DNA from 2 places in the Bilifractor sp. HCP3S3_D3 genome. Region 2 is predicted to be linked to the other one. Evidence: predicted binding sites of a transcription regulator. Region 2 holds the regulator's gene; the other holds the start of a gene.

Region 1 (7,567 bases), on a different contig from region 2:
TGACATCTGGTATGCCTCCTGTAAAATATCATAACGGTCACGCTGTGACCGGATTCTTCTCTTTTAATCTGTATCCGGCTTAATCTGCATCCGGTTTAATCTGTATCCGCTTTTTAATATGTATACGATTTTTAATCTGCATCCGATTTTATCTCTATCCGATTTAATCTGCATCCGATTTAATCTGTATCCGATCACACGGACCTGTATCCGGATCCGCGTCCGGGAACTGTCTGACAATTACCGGACATCCGCTTCGGTCTTGGCAAGCGTACGCATCGGACAGGAAGCGCATCCATGTCCGGAGCCTTCCATACGGTCATCCGGCATCTGCTCCAGCGCTCGTTCAATCAGGCACACCGCCTGCGCGGAAATTCCTTCTCCGCTCCCTGTGAAGCCGAGGCCTTCCTCCGTAGTTGCCTTGATATTCACCTGATCCTCAAGCAGGCCAAGCGCTTCCGCGACGTTTCCGGCCATCTCATCCAGATACGGCCTCAGCTTAGGCCTCTGGCAGATGATCGTGCAGTCAATATTCGAAATAATGTACATGCCGTCTTCAAGCATCCCGCCGACTTTTCGGAGCAGATCCATACTGGATGCGCCCTCATATGCAGGATCTGTATCCGGAAAATGATAGCCGATGTCCTTCATCGCAGCAGCACCGAGAAGCGCATCCATGATGGCATGCAGAGCAACGTCGGCGTCAGAATGCCCCAGAAGCCCTTTCTCATAAGGTATTTCAACGCCGCAGAGGATCAGCTTCCGCCCCTCTGTCAGCTTGTGTACATCATATCCTGTTCCTATTCTCATTCTGTGATAAGCACCTGTCGCACCATTCCCGAATCAGTCAAAGCCGAAGACCTTCTCCAGAACATGATACCCTTTCTTTACTACTTTTCGTCCACCCTCCCCGGGAAGATTCAGCGCCACACCGGACGCGCTGGCACGAATTTTCAGAAACGCCATATAATCGACCTTCTTCAGACGATTCCACAGCGGAGCCTTTTCCTTCAGCATCTCCGGGTCTTCGGAACGCATCATCATGGAAGTCGTTATCATCATGATGATCAATACATCATGGATCAAAAATTCTCTCTGCTTCGGATGAAGGCGAAGTTTATGGAACTGTTCAAAGTAATCCAGCATGAGATAGGCAACCCGGAGCTGCTGCGGAAATCTCGTCATCATGACCTTCTCGTTCACGCTCTGATCCGAACGGCCGATAAAGTAGCGGTACAGGTTGACATTCAGATAATACATGGTCTTTACCCTGGAAAAAGGCACAAACGCATAGATATTATCAACATAGAATGTATGCTCCGGAAGTCTCAGTTTCACCTCCCTGAGCAGCTCTGTCCGGTAAATCAGCGAATGCATCAGCACATAGTGGAACACATTCATCCGTTTTACCTGATCCCAGCCGAAGATTCTGCCTTCCGGAAAATACATTCTGTATCGCATCACATATTTTCTGTATTTCCGATTCTGCTTCTCATACACATAATTCGCAAAAAAAGCGTCGACGATATTGCCGGACTTTGCAAGCCCCCGCAAAGCGTCGAGCACCCTTTCAAAAGCGCTTCTGTCCAGCCAGTCATCGCTATCCACAACCTTGAAATAGAGTCCGGTCGCATGATCGATTCCGGTATTGACAGCCCCGCCGTGACCTTTGTTTTCCTGGTGAATAGCCCGGACAATCGTCGGATATTTTTCCTGATATTCATCCGCGATCTCTGCGGTCCTATCCTTCGTCGATCCGTCATCAACGATCAGAATCTCAACATCCTCACCTCCGGTAAGGAGAGATTCAATGCACTTTCTCATGTAGCTTTCGGAATTGTAACATGGTACAGTAACGCTGAGTAACTTCATCTTCCCCGTTAAACCTTTCTTTCAATTCGGCAGAATATACCGTTTCTATAATGCCACAAGACCTGTCAAATTGCAATCTCGCATATCCTTGCCCGATCACGCAGGCCGTTCTCCGCACATCATCCTTCACGCCGACTGCTGTTTTCGCCTGCCCCTCCGGCCATTCCATTTTACGCAAACATCCGTTTACGCCGCCTTCCCGTCTGTTTCCGGCACGCGTCTCCGGCCATTCCATTCTACGCAAACATCCGCTTACGCCGCCTTCCCGTCTGTTTCCGGCACGGTTTCGTGAGCAGAGACAGATAATATATAAATGCCACTATGCAGATACAGTTTTTTCCTGACAGAAGACCTGACGGGCTGATTCCCATGGATTTATCTCTTTTGCAATCCGGCGCTCCCGGCATTCTCTGCTCTGTTCAGATTCAGTGCGTCCGCATAGGCCTTGTAGGCGGAGGGAACAGCATACTTTCTTCTTATTTCATCAATCTCCGCAAAAAACAGACCGGCTCCCGCTTTCTTGTCAGAAGTCTCGTCTGCCCCCACGGACAGGCGATCCGGAAAAGAGCCGACCCGGATCTCATATCCTCTCATCTGCCACTCAATATGCGAAAAAATATGTCTGCTGTCTGCCAGTCTCCTAATATAAAGAGCCGGCAGTCCCAGCTCCTTCACCTTGTTCAGCGCCTCCTCTTCGCTAAGGCTCCCCTCAAGGTTCGGAAACTCATACAATCCTGCAAGCAGCCCCTTCTCCGGCCTTCGGTTCAGAAGTACCCTGTCTCCGTCCCGCACCACAAGGATCGTCCGGTTCTCCATCCGACGAGGCTTTTTTTCAGACTTTACGGGAAAATCCATCTCCCGCCCCTGTTCATGCGCTTTGCACCACTTTACAAGCGGACACTCTGCGCATTTCGGCACCCCCTTCGGCAGACAAATTGTCGCTCCCAGGTCCATCATGCCCTGGTTGAAGTCCCCGGGTGTAATCGGATTCTCTGCTGTGCTGCCAGATAACTCCAGCTTCATCACCCCTGTCAGACTGTCTTCAATCTCTTTGCGGTATTTCTGCCTTGTGATGTCAGAGGAATCTGCCAGTACCCGGGTTATTACCCGGAGTACATTCCCATCTACTGCCGCCTGCGGCTTTCCGAATGCAATCGAAGCGATTGCTCCGGCTGTGTAGTCTCCGACCCCTTTAAGGGTTTTCAGTGTCTTCACGTCGTCCGGAATCTTTCCTCCGAAATCATTCATGATCTGGATTGCGGCTTTCTGCATATTCCGGACTCTGCTGTAATACCCGAGGCCCTCCCACAGCTTCATGAGGCGGTCCTCTGGGCAGCACGCAAGGTCTCTGACCGTGGGAAGCGCAAGCAGAAATTTAGTGTAATACTCCTTCACTGCCTCCACCCGGGTCTGCTGAAGCATAATCTCCGATATCCATGTGTGATACGGATTTTTCTCCCTTCTCCAGGGAAGATCTCTCCTGTTCTTCTGATACCATCTGCCCAGAGGAAGTATAATCCGCCGCATCTCCCCGAACCTGTCCTCCGAGACTTTTTTCTTCAAACTCAGTTCCTCCGGAATCACATTCTCTGAGTTCCTGTCCACTGAAAATTCCTCCGATTCTGCTGTCTTCTGATTTTCTACCCTCTGATTATCCACATTGTTTTACCTGGCAGTTATACACGATATTCTCCGAGGCATCTTCGAGTCATTATAACAGACTCAATGTAAATCGAACAGATACTCCGAACCACTCAGGGCGATACACCAGTCTGGACAGCAATAAAGATTGGCACCTGCCGCATAAGCTATATCCCTAATCCCCAATCTGGACGGCAATAAAGATTGACACCTGTCGCATAACCTATATACAATAGGAAAAGCAGCTCCACTTCCCGTCAGGCGCGGCCATCCGCTTCTGCCTGAATACCGGTGACACAGATATCCGGAAGCTGCAGCAGAAGACAAGAGTCAAACAGAAAAGAGGTTATATGAACAAACTGCAGACAGACGGAATCATCTTCGATGTTGACGGCACGCTTTGGGATACCACGCCGATTGTTGCCGAGGCATGGAATACCGTGCTGGATTCTATGAACCGGGACTACCGCTCCCGTCATCTCCCTCCCCTTCATCTGATTCACCCGGAGGGCGGAGGTTCAGGCTCGCGGATTGTAAGCGAAGATCTGCGACGTGAATTCGGAAAGCCGCTCGAGACTATCGCCAAGGATCTGCTTCCGGATCTTCCCGATGCAGAAAAGGCTGATCTCCTTCGTCAATGGTATGATGCCGAGGAAATTGCAATCGACCGCAACCCTCCCGAGCCTTATGACGGACTGGAACGAACTCTTCAGACTCTCACGGGAATCGACCCCCGGAAATCCGGAGAATCGGAAGCCGGTCTGCCCCGCACAAAAGCCTCGCATCAGCTGCCACCAGGTATTCCCTGCTTCATCGTCAGTAATTGCCAGAGCGGTTATATTGAGCAGTTTCTCCGGCTGACCGGTCTTGGCTGCTATATCACGGATCATCTCTGTCCCGGAGACACAGACAGACTTAAGGCGTATAATATCTATCGCATTGCTTCTGAATATCATCTTCAGAACGCTCTTTACATCGGCGATATTCAGGCGGACTTTGACGCGACAAGGGAGGCGGACCGTCTCCTGAAGAAAGAGGCCCGGCAGAAACAGGAAAACGGATGTTTTGATTCATCGCGCAATGATTGCAAAGTCCCCGATCCCTCCATACGCTTCCTCTGGGCATCCTACGGATTCGGAAGTGTAACAGATCCGGATGGAATCATCCGGCGAATCTGCGACCTACCTGATCTGATCATCTCCTCAAAAACGAAGGCAGATCACATATAAATTGTGAATGAAATGCATCCGTCAGGATTGACGCTTCACACTTAAGATTGCGTGTAAGGCGATCCACAGCAGCTAGGCTAATTGGCATGAATGAGCATCCCACATAAGAGCGCGTGTGAAGCACGCGAAAGAGATAACATTAACATCACACATATACACAGAAAGAAGGATTTTTATGCATTACCAGTACAAAACAAAAGGAACCTGTTCCCAGCTCATTGATTTCGACATCAATGACGGCATTCTCACAAATGTACGCTTTACCGGAGGCTGCAACGGAAATCTCTCCGGCATCAGCCGTCTGGTCGAGGGCCGCAAGGCAACTGAAGTCGCAGACATCTTAAAGGGCACAACCTGCGGATTTAAAAACACCTCCTGTCCGGACCAGCTTTCCAGGGCTCTCCTCGAGGCTGTTGAAAACGCCTCGAAATAACCGAAAAGAAGTCTGTTTCGCGCCGGTTCCTGCAGCCGGCGCGATTTTTCACGCGATCATGTTTTATTTTTTAAGAAAAATTAGCACTCGCCACTTGACAGTGCTAGTAACAAGTGTTATAACAAAATTGTTCCAAAAAGAAGGAACTCATAAAACAACAATAAAGAAACAATAAAACAGTGCCAATAAAATAGTACCAATAAAACAACAGCAATAAAACGGCACAAAACAGAAGCAGCACAGAAAGACCGCTTCTATGGAACAGGCTTCCTGAATAGCCGCCTCGTATTACAGAAAATCAAAACACAAAGGAGGAATGACTTATGTTACTGCCGGAACTTTTTGGAGATACTTTTGATGACTTTATGGATCAGGCATGGAATGGACGTTGGTTCAACGCACCTTCTGCTTCCGCTCACCGCATGAATACAGATATTAAGGAAACAAAGGACAGCTATCAGTTGGAGATGGAACTTCCGGGATACGGAAAAGATGAGGTACACGCCGAGCTTAAAGACGGTTATCTGACGGTCACCGCAGCAAGAAACGAGAATAACGACAAGAAGGATGAAAACGGCAGATATGTACGCCGTGAGCGCTATACCGGCACCGTAACCAGATCCTTCTATGTCGGTGAAAACATCGAACCGGAAGACATACACGCAAAATTTGAAAATGGAATTCTGACTCTCAGTATTCCAAAAGAAGTACCGAAGAAGGAAGAAACAAAAAAGACCATTGCCATCGAAGGATAAAACGATTCTGGTCCTTCCTCACTTTCTCACAGAATCATATAGAGTAAAACGGCAGAGCCATCCGAACCGGCATTCCGGTCACGGATGGCTCCTCTCTTTAATAAGTATCGCATCTTGATAAGTATCGTATTAAAGCCGTATCCGTGAGTCTTTCCTGTGCCGGCTCCGGAATTCCTTCGGCGTCATCTGATATCTCTCGCGAAAAATCCTATGAAAATAGCTGTGATTCTCATACCCCACCGCATCAATGATATCATTCACCGGAAGGTCCGTGTCGCAGAGCAGACCTACCGCCTTGTTCAGGCGTTTCCGCTGAAGCAGTTCCTTAAAGTTCACTCCGGATGCCTTCTTAATCATACGGCTCAGCGTATGCGAAGGCAGGCAAAGTCCAGCGCAAAGCTCGGTCAGAGTCGCGGTCCGATAGTTCTGCTCAATATATTGCAGCGAGGTCATGAGTATCATATTCTCATATGAATCCGGTTCCATCGTTCCTGCCTTCGGAACCGCCTCCAGCAGATACAGGAAAATCAGTCCCATCGTGGTCTGATTGATCCGATTCATCCTCTGCAGCAGGAAGGGCTCTCCGCCATTCTCCTTCTGAGAAATCAGCGAATAGATCATGTTTTCGATCAGATTTTGTATCTGAAGCACATCTGCGACCTTGAAATAAAGATACTCTCCCCGTCTCTCATCCTGTCTCAGCGTATTGACGATGAAATCAGCCAGAACGTTGTTTCTTCCGATCATCTCAGAGGCAACATCGAAAAATTCAGGAAGAATCACAAAGTTGATCGCGATATCATTCCTGCCTGCCGGAAGAATCTCATGCCTTGTATACTGATTCAGGAAGAGAAGCTCGCCCCGGCTTACCCGGATCTTTTTGTGGTTGATGATATGCGTCACAGAGCCCTGGCAGATGTACATCACTTCCACATAATTATGCCTGTGCATGGGGAAATGCGCAAACCTTGTATGTGTCCGCACCGTAATCAGCTGACCGGTCTCCAGCAGCTTCGCATAATCAATGGTGAATTCCTCCCCGGAGGCATATAACTTTTTTTCAATTCCGGCTGTACCGTCCAGAATGCGCTGTTCCTCCTCTGTCACTCTGCCAAGCCGGTCCAGAAGTTCCTGATTCATTTATCTTACCTTTTTCTTCATTTGGCCCGGAAAAGAGCTGCAGAACCCGAAGAGGCCACGGCCACACCTGCAGAGGCTTCCGAACCATCCGTCGGCGTCATTTCGATGTCGAGATCCACGCTTCCGCTGACTCCATCAACCGTTCCCGTATTCGAGTACTGCCATACCCTGAATTTATACGGAGTGCCCGGCGTCGCACTGTAATTGGAAAACCAGACCGGAAGATCATAGAGCTTTGTCATATCCAGAGTAAACGACTCCCAGTGCAGATTCGTATAGAGCATCGGTTCATAGCCAGCATCCACGATTGCGAGGCTAAAGGCCTTGATATTTTGCGTGAACTGGTCACCGCTGACACCATCGGTCCGCGCAGCGCCCTCTTCCACCGTTTCCATGTCGATCGCAGCCGGAAGATCCAGATGGCGTCCGTTCAGTGTATCCGTCACAAATTTTGCCTCTTCTTCCGCCTCTGCTTCATCAATCGCCTGTGAATAAAA
Region 2 (7,567 bases):
CGCGAGATTATCTCCGAGATTGCCATGTTGGAGTGCTATGAGTCAACACGCAGTATTCCTCTTGAGGACGTAGAGATTCAGACACCGATCACAAAAACAACCGTTCAGAGACTGGCCGGCAAGAAGCTGGCCATCGTACCGATTCTTCGTGCGGGTCTGGGAATGGTTTCCGGTATCCAGACGCTGATCCCCGCCGCAAAGGTCGGACACATCGGCATGTACAGAGATCCGGAATCTCTTCAGCCGGTGGAGTATTACTGCAAGCTCCCCTCCGACATTGAAGAACGTGAGGTTTTTGTGGTAGATCCGATGCTGGCGACCGGAGGCTCTGCCTGTGACGCGATTCGTCAGCTGAAAAAGCATGGATGCCAGAAAATTCATTTTCTCTGTATCATTGCGGCACCGCAGGGACTGGAGCGCCTGAAGAAGGAACATCCGGATGTATCCATCGTGGTAGGCGCGCTGGACGATCATCTGAATGAACAAGGATACATTGTGCCCGGACTCGGCGACGCGGGAGACAGAATTTTCGGAACAAAGTAAAGCGCCGACATGTTGTGAACGGGGATACACACGGTATAAGCTGCGGATTGCCCATGCTTCGTACACTTGCGATCCTACAGGCGATCTGTCTGCGTTTTCGAAGGGCTTATACACAGAATGCTGGAGGAACGATGTCAGATAAGCGAAAAGATTATATTTCCTGGGATGAGTATTTTATGGCAGTTGCCAAGCTGGCAGGCATGCGTTCCAAGGATCCGAATTCCCAGGTGGGATGCTGTATCGTGAGCCAGGACAACAAGATTCTTTCCATCGGCTATAATGGATTTCCGAGAGGCTGCTCCGATGATGCCTTTCCGTGGGCCAGAAGCAACGAGGATCCGCTGAAAACAAAGTATGTCTACGTGACGCACAGCGAGCTGAACGCGATCCTGAATTACCGGGGTGGAAGTCTCGAAGGGGCAAAGCTGTATGTCTCGCTTTTCCCGTGTAATGAATGTGCGAAGGCAATTATCCAGGCGGGAATCCGGAAGGTTATCTATGATGACGACAAGTATGACAAAACACCTTCCGTCATTGCATCGAAAATGATGTTTCAGGCAGCTGGAGTAGAGTTTGAAAAATATAACTCCTCGGGCAGGATACTCACAATCCGTGTCTGAGAAAAAACAGAATGTCAACACATACAGGTCAGGGTTCAATATTCAGGATAAGGACAAGTGCATCGGCTTTAAAAACCAGACAGGAGGGGACAGGAAATGGTCCGTAAAGAGAACGTTACTTATGTAGATGGCCTTGCAGGAGGAAGAGGAAGAGCAAAGGTTTCCCATATTGTGTCCAGGGAGGAGCTTATGGGGCATGGAAGGATGTACGCAAAGGTTACACTTCCGCCAGGCGCAAGCGTAGGCTGGCATCAGCATGTACATGACACGGAGCCTTACTATATTCTGAAGGGCCACGGTGATTTTATTGATAATGACCACAGGATTTATCATGTGTCAGCCGGAGACGTCTGCGTGATTGAGGTCGGACAGTATCACAGCATGGAGAACAATTCGGACGATGATCTGGAGTTCATGGCATTGATCTACAATGAAGCCGGGTATCTGAACGACTGACAGGAACAGATACGTGGTCAGTGCGGCGAAGGACATCTGACACGTGACATATGGCGAGGAACACATGCCATACTACATACTAAGCAGTGACAAGTCCCTGACATTTTAATAGAAGCATTACAAATGATTCAACAGAAGCATTACAAGGGATAAAGCTGCGCTCTTGCGCGGTATTATATGCCGACAGGCAGCAGGCTGGAGCAGACAGGGAACTGTGACGGCCTGTTTTTTTTACGCGAACAGTGAGCCGCAGCCGAATGCGAAGTGTTGGATTTTCTGATAGGTCATTCCTTCCGGAGGATTGTTCAAATATTTTTTGCGATGAATTGCCATAAGAATTAACCCGAAAATAATTTGCCATTAGCGCCGCGCTCAATTCACCGCGCATTCACCGCGCAACAGCAAAAGTAGTTGACAAAAAAATAATGCAGTGCTATCTTATGAAACATAGGCGTTAGCACTCTGCAATTTAGAGTGCTGACAAACCGGCAAAGGGAACGATCCTGCCGGAGATCAATCCTCAGAAGGAAGAAAGGAGCCAAGGAGTGGGAGAAGATTTGGATGAACGAAAAAAGACGATTCTAAAGGCTATTATCCAGACATACCTGGAGACGGGAGAGCCTGTCGGATCACGGACAATTTCCAAATACACAGACCTGAATCTAAGCTCCGCGACCATCCGAAATGAGATGTCGGATCTGGAGGAAATGGGGTATATTATTCAGCCGCATACTTCGTCCGGACGGATTCCCTCCGATAAGGGATATCGGCTTTATGTAAACGAGCTGATACAGAAAACAAATCAGGATGCTGAAGCACAGACGCTGATGATTCAGAAAACGGATCGTATGGAGAAGGTACTGAAGCAGGTCGTGGATGTGCTGGCACAGAACACCAATTATGCGACAATGATTGCGGGACCGTCGTATCATCAGAACTCATTGAAGTTCATTCAGTTGTCCCGGATCAATGAGAAACAGCTTCTCGCGGTAGTGGTGGCACAGGGGAATCTGGTCAAAAACCAGATGATTGACCTCAAGGAATCTATTGATGAAGACGATATTCTGAAACTGAATCTGCTTCTGAACAACGAGCTGAACGGAAAGACAATCGGCGAGATCAATCTGGACATGATCACTCGGATGAAGCAGCAGGCAGGCATTCATAGCGAAGTCATCAGCAGTGTGATCGATGCAGTGGCAGAGACCATACAGCCGGGAGAGGAGGACATGCCGATCTATCTGAGCGGTGCGACAAATATTTTCGACTATCCGGAACTTGCGGATTCGAAAAAAGCCAAGGAGCTGATGACCGCGTTCGGAGATAAGAAGGAACTGGCTGAGATGATCCGCGAGACGGCTCCGGGCGAGGAAGCCTCGAACGGGATCACCGCCTATATCGGGAACGAATCCCCGATTCAGGGCATGAAGGACTGCTCCGTTGTCACCGCAAACTACAATCTTGGAAACGGGATGAAAGGAACGGTCGCTATTGTAGGCCCTCGGAGAATGGATTATAAGAAAGTAGTAGAAAATCTGAAGCAGCTGAAATCACAGATGAATGCTCTCTTTGGAAACGGAGACGCCAAGCTCGAGACCTCGTCCGATCATGACATTATCGATGACAGCACAGAGTCCTAGCAGACCGGGATCCGGGAGTACACGAAGAAGTGATTAATCCATGCGGAGATTCACATTAGATTTAGAAGCAATAAAAACAGAAAGGCGGGACAGACATGGCAGACGTGAATAACAGCAGGCGGGGCGCCGACGGGGCAGACCCGAAAGCAGAGGAAAAAAGAGCCATGAAGAAGGATAATCATATGAACGAAGAAAAAGCAAAAGATACAGAGAAACGTACAGCAGAAGCAGATACGATGAAGGAAGAGAAGACAGAAAAGGAAGACGGAGTTCGTAACGGAAAAGCCGCGGATCAGACCCAAGAGAAGGCAAGGCAGAATGAAGCCGGGAAATCTGATTCCAAAGAGAAGCAGGATGAGGCGAAAAGCGACGGCTCTGTGGAAAATGGTGATAATGCGAAAGGATCCGGTTCCGGGAAAAAGATAAAAAAGGACAAGAAGGATGAGAAGATTGAAGAACTCACCGACAGACTGCAGCGTCAGATGGCTGAGTTCGACAATTTCCGCAAGCGCACGGAGAGAGAAAAATCCGAGATGTTCGATATGGGCGCGAGAGATGTTATCGAGAAGATCCTTCCGGTGGTCGATAATTTTGAAAGAGGACTTGCCGGAGCGGATGAGTCGGATTCGTTCGTTCAGGGGATGAACAAGATTTACAAGCAGATGACGAAGATCCTGACAGATATGGGCGTTGAGACCATCGAGGCGGAGGGCGCCGAGTTTGATCCGAATCTTCATAATGCGGTGATGCATGAGGACAACCCGGATGTCGGTGAAAACATCATCACACAGGAGCTTCAGAAGGGATATAAGTACAAGGATGTCGTAGTTCGTCACAGTATGGTGAAGGTGGCCAACTGACATTACAGAAAAACAGATCCGATCAGGAGGAAAATAGAATGGGAAAAATTATCGGTATTGACCTTGGTACAACAAACAGCTGTGTAGCCGTTATGGAAGGTGGAAAACCCACCGTTATCGCGAACGCGGAAGGAAGCCGTACGACCCCGTCCGTTGTTGCGTTCACAAAAACAGGAGAGCGTCTGGTAGGCGAGCCGGCAAAGCGTCAGGCAGTTACAAACGCGGATCATACGATTTCATCGATCAAGCGTCACATGGGCTCCGATTACAGAGTCACCATTGACGGCAAGAGCTACACTCCGCAGGAGATCTCCGCGATGATTCTGCAGAAGCTGAAGAGTGACGCGGAAGGCTATCTTGGAGAAAAGGTCACAGAGGCCGTCATCACCTGCCCGGCATATTTCAATGACGCACAGCGTCAGGCGACAAAGGACGCCGGCAAGATCGCCGGACTTGATGTAAAGCGTATCATCAACGAGCCGACAGCAGCGGCGCTGGCTTACGGCCTGGACAATGAGAAAGAGCAGAAGGTTATGGTATACGATCTCGGCGGCGGCACCTTCGATGTGTCCATCATCGAGATCGGCGACGGAGTCATCGAGGTACTGGCTACCGCCGGCAATAACCATCTGGGCGGCGACGACTTTGATAAGAGAGTTGCCGATTATATCGTAAGTGAATTCAAGAAGCAGGAAGGCATCGACCTCTCCGGCGACAAGATGGCGATGCAGAGAATCCGTGAGGCGGCAGAGAAGGCAAAGATCGAGCTTTCCAGCGCGACCACCACGAACATCAACCTTCCGTTCATCACCGCTACGGCGGACGGCGCAAAGCATCTGGATCTCAACCTGACAAAGGCAAAATTCGACGAGCTGACCGCAGATCTTGTGGAGGCGACCGCGGAGCCGGTAAGAACTGCTCTGAACGACGCAGGACTTACCGCATCTGACCTTGCGAAGGTTCTTCTGGTCGGTGGTTCCACACGTATCCCGGCGGTACAGGACAAGGTAAGACAGCTGACCGGACATGAGCCGAGCAAGAACCTGAACCCGGATGAGTGCGTGGCAATCGGCGCATCGATTCAGGGAGGCAAGCTGGCCGGAGATGCTGGAGCCGGAGACGTGCTTCTGCTCGATGTCACACCGCTGACCCTTTCCATTGAGACCATGGGAGGAATCGCGACACCGCTGATTCCGAGAAATACCACAATCCCGACGAAGAAGAGCCAGATCTTCTCCACGGCAGCGGACAATCAGACCGCAGTGGATATCAACGTCGTACAGGGTGAGCGTAAGTTCGCCAGAGACAATAAGTCCCTCGGACAGTTCCGTCTGGACGGAATCCCGCCGGCAATGCGTGGCGTTCCGCAGATCGAGGTAACCTTCGATATCGACGCGAACGGCATTGTAAACGTATCCGCAAAGGATCTCGGAACCGGCAAGGAGCAGCACATCACGATCACTTCCGGATCGAGCATGAGCGACGCGGAGATCGACAAGGCAGTCAAAGAGGCAGCGCAGTACGAGGCTGAGGACAAGAAGAGAAAGGAAGCCGTAGATACGAAGAATGAAGCGGATTCGACGGTATTCCAGGTAGAGAAGGCTCTGAAGGAAGTCGGCGACAAGGTGCCGGCGGATCAGAAGAGCGGCGTTGAGGCAGACCTGAACGCACTGAAGGATCTGCTCGCGAAGGCTCCGGCAGACGGAAGCCTGACTGACGCGCAGGTAACGGACATCAAGGCGGCGAAGGAGAAACTGATGAATTCTTCACAGGCTCTGTTCACGAAGATGTACGAGAACATGCAGCAGAATCAGGGCGGCCCGAATCCGGGCGCAGGCGCAGGCCCGCAGGGCGGCGCTCAGGGCGGAAGCAGCGCAGGCAATAACGGCGGCGATGACGTCGTAGACGCAGACTACAAGGAAGTCTGATTCAGATTACAGGAGACAGCGATGTTCCGGTCACGGGTTTCGATCCGTTCGGCCGGAACTCGTTCTCTGATTTTTAGAAACAGAAGCAGATTGTGAGGAAAATCAATGGCTGAAAAGAGAGACTATTACGAGGTCCTGGGGGTCGACAGGAATGCGGATGAGGAGACCATCAAGCGGGCGTATCGTAAGCTTGCAAAAAAATATCATCCGGACATGAATCCCGGAGATAAGGATGCGGCCGAGAAATTTGCGGAAGCCAGTGAAGCGTATTCCGTTCTGAGTGATCCGGACAAGAGAAGACAGTATGATCAGTTCGGCCATGCTGCCTTTGAGAATGGCGGCGCCGGTGGTGCCGGCGGTTTCGGAGGCTTTGACTTCAATGACATTTTCGGATCCGGTGGATTTGGCGACATTTTCGGCGATATTTTCGGCGGCGGCGGAAGAAGCAGCACAAACAATGGCCCCAGAAGAGGCGCATCTCTGAGAGCTATTGTGCACATTTCATTCGAGGAGGCTGTATTCGGCTGCAAGAAGGAAATTGAGCTGACGCTGAAGGATACCTGCAAGACGTGCGGCGGTTCAGGGGCAAGACCCGGAACTTCACCGGAGACCTGTCCCCATTGTCACGGAACCGGTCAGATCAGGCAGACCCAGCAGAGCATGTTCGGTATGATTCAGAATATCCAGACCTGTCCGCACTGCGGAGGAACCGGAAAGATCATCCGTGATAAATGCCCAGACTGTCATGGAAGTGGGTTCACTTCCTCCAGAAAGAAAATTCAGGTCGATATTCCGGCCGGAATTGACGACGGACAGAGCATCCGCATCCGCGACAAGGGAGAACCAGGCGTAAACGGAGGCCCGAGAGGGGATCTGCTTGTGCAGGTAGCGGTTGCTCCACATCCGATTTTTCAGCGTGACGGTGTGGATATCTATTCATCAGCACCGGTCAGCTTTGCGCAGGCTGCACTGGGCGGGGATATCCGGCTGAATACGGTGGACGGCGATGTGGTGTATACGGTGAAGCCGGGAACTCAGACGGGGACGAGAATCCGGCTGAGAGGAAAGGGCGTTCCATCGATCCACAACAAAAATGTGCGGGGCGATCAATATGTGACATTGATTGTGCAGACACCCACAAATCTTTCAAAAGAGGCAAAGGAGCTTCTGAGAGAATTTGATGCCGAAAGCGGCAATTCTCTGGGAAGCGAAGAAGAGCCGAAAAAGAAAAAGGTAAGATTCGGGCGGAAAAAAGAGTAACGCCCATACGATAATCGTGCCATAAACGGTAATAGTGAAGAGCGGATTTCCGGTGTATACAGCCGGATGATCAGGAGGCTGTCGCATTGGTCTGAGCAGGGCCGGTACGGCAGCCTCCTTGCAGTCCGGGAGGAGGTATTTCTCTATTCATTCTCATTTCAAAACCGCTCTTTCAGGAAAACCGCTCTTTCAGGAAAATCGCTCTTTCAGGAAATATTCCTTTTCAAGAAGTGAAAATACGGTTATACTTCAAGAGACGA

What was found. Region 2 encodes HrcA, which represses chaperone genes, less so after heat shock. Its sites were predicted from a motif close to TGTTAGCACTCNNNNNNNNNGAGTGCTAACA; they were not measured.
Region 1: the regulator HrcA is predicted to act here: its motif matches at 5,254-5,284, upstream of ACTNDI_RS09315 (Hsp20/alpha crystallin family protein).

The regions. Positions count from the first base shown of each region.
Region 1 is NZ_JBQHWP010000013.1:75,202-82,768, forward strand. Features, by position in the region: gene ispF (2-C-methyl-D-erythritol 2,4-cyclodiphosphate synthase) at 241-810, opposite strand; gene ACTNDI_RS09295 (glycosyltransferase family 2 protein) at 844-1,872, opposite strand; gene mutY (A/G-specific adenine glycosylase) at 2,248-3,477, opposite strand; gene ACTNDI_RS09305 (HAD family hydrolase) at 3,864-4,742, shown strand; gene ACTNDI_RS09310 (TIGR03905 family TSCPD domain-containing protein) at 4,918-5,175, shown strand; gene ACTNDI_RS09315 (Hsp20/alpha crystallin family protein) at 5,499-5,930, shown strand; gene ACTNDI_RS09320 (AraC family transcriptional regulator) at 6,060-7,070, opposite strand; gene ACTNDI_RS09325 (glycoside hydrolase family 25 protein) at 7,088-7,567, opposite strand, start outside.
Region 2 is NZ_JBQHWP010000007.1:105,673-113,239, reverse strand. Features, by position in the region: gene upp (uracil phosphoribosyltransferase) at 1-543, shown strand, start outside; gene ACTNDI_RS05995 (deoxycytidylate deaminase) at 675-1,163, shown strand; gene ACTNDI_RS05990 (cupin domain-containing protein) at 1,260-1,619, shown strand; gene hrcA (heat-inducible transcriptional repressor HrcA) at 2,165-3,259, shown strand; gene grpE (nucleotide exchange factor GrpE) at 3,442-4,119, shown strand; gene dnaK (molecular chaperone DnaK) at 4,158-6,047, shown strand; gene dnaJ (molecular chaperone DnaJ) at 6,153-7,307, shown strand.